DNA from 3 places in the Pseudoalteromonas sp. CNC9-20 genome. Region 1 is predicted to be linked to each of the others. Evidence: predicted binding sites of a transcription regulator. Region 1 holds the regulator's gene; each other region holds the start of a gene.
What was found. The regulator sigma-54, encoded in region 1, starts transcription at its own class of promoters, with help from an activator protein. The targets are predictions, from matches to a motif close to GTTGGCACGNNNNTNGNNT.
Positions count from the first base shown of each region.

Region 2: the regulator sigma-54 is predicted to act here: its motif matches at 798-816, upstream of MHM89_RS16750 (YggN family protein).
Region 3: the regulator sigma-54 is predicted to act here: its motif matches at 1,163-1,181, upstream of MHM89_RS12015 (DUF1328 family protein).

Region 1 is NZ_JAKRFS010000004.1:117,617-119,888, forward strand. Features, by position in the region: gene hpf (ribosome hibernation promoting factor) at 1-249, opposite strand, end outside; gene MHM89_RS10800 (RNA polymerase factor sigma-54) at 275-1,771, opposite strand; gene lptB (LPS export ABC transporter ATP-binding protein) at 1,796-2,272, opposite strand, start outside.
Region 2 is NZ_JAKRFS010000007.1:73,651-75,922, forward strand. Features, by position in the region: gene MHM89_RS16740 (AzlD domain-containing protein) at 1-291, shown strand, start outside; gene MHM89_RS16745 (hypothetical protein) at 326-514, opposite strand; gene MHM89_RS16750 (YggN family protein) at 855-1,646, shown strand; gene MHM89_RS16755 (PLP-dependent aminotransferase family protein) at 1,656-2,272, opposite strand, start outside.
Region 3 is NZ_JAKRFS010000004.1:349,031-351,302, forward strand. Features, by position in the region: gene tkt (transketolase) at 1-581, shown strand, start outside; gene MHM89_RS12010 (hypothetical protein) at 645-842, opposite strand; gene MHM89_RS12015 (DUF1328 family protein) at 952-1,125, opposite strand; gene MHM89_RS12020 (divergent polysaccharide deacetylase family protein) at 1,387-2,151, opposite strand; gene MHM89_RS12025 (S41 family peptidase) at 2,216-2,272, opposite strand, start outside.

The DNA of each region.
Region 1 (2,272 bases):
ACGGTCGAGCTTATCAATTAAGCCGTCGATCGCCGCATACATATCCTGGTGCTCTGCGGTTGCGAACAGTTCACCACCGTTAACGTGAAGAGTAGCTTCTGCTTTTTGTGTTAGTTTTTCAATATCAAGAATGACATGCACATTATTTATATGGTCAAAGTGACGCTCTAATTTTGCAAATTTGCTATTCACATAGTTGCGAAGAGAATCAGTGATTTCTACGTGACGACCGGTAAGATTTAATTGCATAAGCATTTTCCTTCTTGTCTAACGTCTATATCAAACTTTTACGCTGATTTGACGGTGGAATGGCTAGCGATTCACGATATTTAGCAATCGTGCGCCGAGCCACTTTAATTCCTTGCTCGGCTAGTACGTCGGCAATCTTGCTATCACTCAACGGTTTAGCAGGATTCTCCGCAGCTACTAGCTTTTTGATCAATGCTCGAATCGCTGTAGACGAGCATTCACCTCCGTTTTCGGTTGTAACATGGCTGGAGAAAAAGTACTTCAGCTCAAAAATACCCCGTGGTGTATGCATATACTTTTGGGTGGTCACACGGGAAATCGTTGACTCATGCATTTCCACCATTTCGGCAACGTCATTAAGCACCATTGGCTTCATTGCCTCTTCACCATGTTCAAAGAATGCCTGTTGTTGTTGAACAATGCAATTAGTTACTTTAAGTAGCGTATCATTGCGTTGTTCCAAGCTCTTTATAAACCATTTCGCTTCTTGTAAATGCGAGCGAATAAATTGACTATCACTTTGCGACTTACAGCTTCGCGACATTGATGCATAGTGATCGTTAACGCGGATCTTAGGCATACTATCTGGGTTTAATTCAACCACCCAGCGGCCTTTAACTTTCTTCACCGATACGTCTGGAATCACATACTCTGACTGCTCTCGCACAATCGTGGCTGCAGGAGTCGGATTTAAACTGTGTATCAGTGTCATCACCTCTTTTAACTGCGCTTCTTTAAGCTTAGTCTTTTTCATCAAGGTGCGATAGTCACGACTACCAAGCAAATCAATATAGTTACAAACTACCTCTTTGGTCTCTTCAAGCCAAGGGGTTTGTGGGTCAAATTGCTTGAGCTGGATCAACAAGCACTCTTGTAAAGAACGCGCACCAATTCCTACTGGATCAAAGAGTTGGATACGCTTAAGAACGGCTTCAATTTCATCGAGCTCGATACCATCGTCTTGTTCATCATGATTCAAGCTTTCCAGCAGATCTTCACAGCTGACCGTTAAAATGCCGTTGTCATTGATGGCTTCAATGATAGCTGTGGCGATGGCCTCGTCGGTGGCACTAAAAGGTGTTAATTGCAGCTGCCACATTAAATAATCATGTAACGACTCGGTGGTTTCGCCTTGGTAGATAGACTCATCTTCTGGCATAGGCCCAGAGGAGGCAACGGGAGCCGCACTAATATACTCATCCCAAGACACATCCATGGGCAAGTCTTCACTGATGGACTCGTTGTTCATGGCATCAGCACTTTCAACTTCATCCTTACTGGCGCTGGCCGTCTCGGCGGTATCGTTATTTTGGTTGTCGGACGTCGACTCTTTTTGCTCTTGGTTGTCGTTATTGTCGGCGTAATTGTCTTCTTCAACTTCAAGTAATGGGTTGGCGTCCAACGCCTCTTGAATTTCTTGTTGGAGATCCAAAGTACTGAGCTGCAACAGGCGAATCGCTTGCTGCAATTGTGGGGTCATTGTTAATTGCTGGCCTAGGCGCAGCTGTAATGATTGCCTCATGTATCTCTAACAATCCTTTAATCGTTATAATCTAAACTGCTCACCCAAATAGACGTCGCGAACCGTTTGATCGGCAAGAACTTGCTCTGGAGTGCCAGAAGCAATGAGCTCGCCATGGGAAACAATGTATGCGGTTTCACATACGTCTAGGGTCTCTCGCACATTGTGGTCGGTGATTAATACACCAATACCACGATTGCGCAGATGCTCTATGATTTTCTTTATATCTAACACTGAAATAGGGTCGACACCAGCAAAAGGTTCATCCAACAAGATAAACTTTGGGTTTGCCGCTAATGCTCGCGCTATTTCTACCCGGCGACGTTCGCCACCAGATAACGCCATTCCTTGTGAGTCTCGAATGTGCTGTATATTAAACTCATCAAGCAGGCCCTCAAGCTCGCTTTCACGCTCTGCTTTGCTTAAGCCCTTGCGGGTTTCTAGGATGGCCATCAAATTTTGAAAAACTGTCAGCTTTCGAAAAATAGATGATTCCTGCGG
Region 2 (2,272 bases), on a different contig from region 1:
ACCATAGTGCTTATGGCATGTATCACCTTTGCCAGTCGTTACCTGTTTTTACATCGCGCCTTACCCTTTCGGGTCGGGCCCAAATTACAGCGCTTTTTAAGCTTCAGTGCGCCGGCGGTACTGACCGCTATTTGGGTGCCCATTGTCCTCCTTCCTGAGGGGCAGTGGCATATTAGTTATCGCAATCCTTATTTACTGGCCGCCGTACTGGCCATTATTGTTGCTTATCGCAGTAAAAGCATCTATCTCACTACCTTAGTAGGGATGGCTGCTTATTTTCTGCTGCGCTGAAAAACAAAAAAGGGGCTTTCGCCCCTTCCTAACTTTACTCGTTGAGGTAATCGTCAAAATCATCGTAGCCGAGATTTTTCCGCAGCTTACGCTGCTCTAGATAATCATCAAGCTTCTTTTTGACCTTGCGCTTACGACGGTCATGTTGGTTACGCCCCATCGCTTCGTATTCATCTTCAACAAATTCGTCATCTAACGCATCATAGGAATATGTTTTACCCACAATACACTCCAGTTAATTACAATCATTGTGCGCGGCTCAAGCTTAGCTTCACCACGACCAAGAGCCTACGCCCTTAAAATGAATAAATAGCTGCAAATGGCAAAACTGGAAAGTGAGATTTTTTTATCGTTTCAACAAATATCTTTTATTGACGATGATCATCAATGTGCGACTTTCACTAACACCTTATTGAAAACGACTAAAAGTTAGCTTTTTTTTAAATCTCTAGCAAAAGCCAGCTCACTATAAATTCATAACCTATTGTTTATTATGGAATAATAATTTTGGCACCGAATTTGTAATGTATCTCTCGTAACAACAATCAACGGGAATAAAGACAATGAAAACGACAGCAGCCCTTCTTTTTGCATCCATGACGGTAACCACAAGCGCACTGGCACACGAGCAAAAGCCAGATAACCTCTCATTTGGTTCACAACAGTGCGATATTGAGTTTAAAAGTGATATTCGTATCAACCCTGAACGCATACAAATCACCAATGTCGATAATCAACACATGGTGTACGATGGTCAGCAGCTGCTCGTTGATGGTGAAGTTATGCCTCTGACTGCAGCTCAGCAGCAAGCACTGGATAATTACTCTCAGCAACTACGTAGTTACGTCCCTGAAGTTGCTCAGATTGCCCTTGATGGCGTGAAAATAGCCGGTGTGGCCATTGAAGAAGTGAGTGCAGCGTTTGGCATTGAGCATAATGACGCGTTGCAGCAGGTCGTGGATAATATTGGCAATAATATCGAGCATAGCTTTTATCAAAATGGCGAGTTTGTGATGGGCAAACAAAGCTTTGATGAGCTAGGTGAAGATATTGAGCAACAATTCGATGAAAACTTTGAACAAGCCGTTGAACAGGCAATGGTGCAATCAATAGGCAGCGTGCTGATGGCCTTGGGTTCGCAAATGGTCAGCTCAGGTGGCGACATGGACGAGTTCGAGCAGCGCATGGAAAGAATGGGTGAGCAAATTGAACAGCGTGTTGAGCTTCAAGCTGCCAATATCGAGCAGCGCGCAGATGCCCTTTGCCATTCATTTTCAGAGTTGGCAGAGCAAGAGGCCCAACTGGTGAGCATGGTCCCAGAACTAAGTGACTTCCAGCTTTTAATTACTAAATAGTCGGAATAATCACCCCTTTCGCACTTGCTGGCAGAGCGCTCCCAACCGCGCTACTGCCACTTCCACTTTATCGCTCCAAGGAATACCATAACTCAGGCGCACACATTGACGGTATTTATCGGTAGCGCTAAATATTGAGCCCGGTGTAATGCTGATCCCCGCGTCCAACGCCAAATGAAAAAGTTCAATCACATCGTATTGGCTTGGTAACTGCAGCCACAATACACAGCCGCCCTTGGGATTAGTCATCCGCGTTTTTTCCGGAAAATGCTGTAACACCAGCGCCCGCATGCGCTCCTTGTTCAAGGCTAGGCGCTGGCGTAGTGTACGTAAGTTTTTGTCGTAATCGCCACTACTCATAAATTCGTACAGGGTCCACTGATTCATCAATGATGATGAACAGCTAATCGCCCGTTTTAAGCGTCGCGCTTGCGCTGCATACTTACCAGCAATCATCCACCCTACGCGATAACTCGGCGCCGCTGTTTTAGACAGCGACGAGCAGGTGATCACTTGCCCTTTGCGAGAAAAGTATTGCGCCGGTTTGGCATGACTATGTTCATACGCCAATTCACCATACACATCATCCTCAATAAGCACCGCCCCTCGTTCCTCAATCATGCGCA
Region 3 (2,272 bases), 230 kb from region 1:
GACCGACTCACCAACCGGTTGAGCAAATGGCGAGCCTACGTTATACACCGAATCTAGTGAATTGGCGTCCATGTGACCAAGTTGAGTCAGCCATTGCGTGGCAGCAAGCGATTGAGCGCAAAGATGGGCCAACGTCGCTGGTCTTTACGCGTCAAGGTCTTGCTCAGCAAGCACGCGATGCGCAGCAGCTTGCTGATGTGAAAAAAGGTGGGTATGTATTAACCTGTGATGGCGAGCCAGAAGTTATCCTGATTGCCACAGGCTCGGAAGTACAACTTGCTATGGATGCAGCTTCTGAGCTTCGCGCTCAAGGTCGTCAGGTACGCGTGGTGTCTATGCCATCAACGGACTTGTTCGATCAACAAGACGCACAGTACAAAGAAAGTGTCCTACCCAGCAGTGTGACTCGCCGTGTCGCCGTGGAGGCAGGCATTGCCGACTTCTGGTACAAGTATGTTGGTTTGAATGGCAAAGTTATCGGCATGACGAGCTTTGGTGAATCAGCGCCAGCGGGCGAATTGTTTAAGCACTTTGGCTTCACCGTAGACAATGTGGTTGCGGCGGCCAACAGTCAGTTTTAAATAATTAGAGACGTAAAAAAACCCGCGAACTTCGCGGGTTTTTTGTTTGAAGATAAGCCTGTATTAGCAGTTTGTTTCTTCTGCACCGGCGTTTTCTTTAACATTTTCACACGCGTCTTCAACCGCGTTTTGAGTGTCAGTGATCGCCTCATCAATCTTTTCACCTGCCTCTTCGGCACCGCCACTGTCTTCACAGCCCATAGCGAATACTGCGGCAAATAATGTAGCGATAAATGCTTTTGTTGCTGAATGATTAAACATAGAACTCTCCTTGAATATTAACTCTTTAAATCTGGATTCAAATAACGTGTTTTGGTTGCGGTCGCGGGTTTCATCCCACCTGTGACCGCTTGTACTGTAAAATTAATACCTACCTTGGCGCTTTACCACGAATGGCGCCAGCAACAAGGGAGATAACCAGCAGTACCAAGAATACAAAGAAAATAATTTTAGCGATGCCAGCGGCTGCGCCAGCAATGCCACCGAAACCTAAAAGTGCTGCGACCAAAGCGATAACTAAAAATGCAATTGACCAACCTAACATAATGTACCCTCCATAGATTTGCGTTTCGGAATATACGTTGCTAAGTCCATGCCAATTTTTAAGGTGTTGATTTTAATGAATTTGTTGTTTTTTGTGGACTAGGGGAAAAGAAAAGCTTTCACTGTTTGTGTAAAAGATACAGATTAATTTTATGTTCATAGAACAAGCACTTGGGCAGGTGCTGAATACGGAGGAGGTGATTTATCGGCACCAGAACCCAGTCATCAGCAGTCATGCCACCTATGATTGTTTTAGAGGCCTCTACTCTTCCTCGGTTACACTTTTTTTATCGGCCTGAGCAAGTCGAATTGTGCGCTGCTGCACTAGCTGAGATAAAGGCACAAGTTGGAAACCTTCACCCTCGAGTTCTTGCAATGCCTGTTGCAAGAACGCAAACGTTTCGGGGTAGGGGTGAGCAATTGCAACTGCGTAGTCATACTTATCAGCGAGAGTCTTTAACTGCTCAAAGCGATAACGTAGTTGCTGCTCGGTGGTAATATTGTCGAGAAAAACATGGCGAGCAATATTGCTGACACCGTATAGCCCGGCAATTGTTTGCGCTTTTGAATTGGGAGTTGTTTTACTGTCGAGAAAAAACAAATCTTGCTCTTTTAGCACTTCCATAGTCCAGCTCATCGGCGCATTTTGCTGTGTTAGCAGCGAGCCCATGTGATTATTGACGCCGCGCGCATTGGGTAGGCTAGCTAATGCCTTGCGTAACTCGTGTTGGAAAGCTTCTTTTGACATATCCATTGTCAGCCCCCCAGGCCCTAACGCTTTACCGTTTATGGCTTGCATGGGGGCATGCAAAAGCACCTCTTTATCTAAGGCCCCTGCCTGTTGAGCAAAGTGAGTGGCGTAAGGAGTAAAAGGGAGCACCGAATAGGTCACAGCGCCAGGCAAGTGCAAGGCAGCCATGTCGTTACGATGATAGCCGATGTCATCAATGACAATAGCGATTTGCTTCGCATGTACTGGTGATAAGAGCACCAGCACACACAACGTAGTCCATATTAAAAAGCGCACAATGTGTTTTTATCTTTGTTGATGATTAGTGTGCAGGCCCGTGCTTAAAGCCGAGCCTGCGTTTTTATTGTTCTAATAGTTGCTGAGCTTTTAGTAATTGTTTATCAAGCAGTGCGGTTAA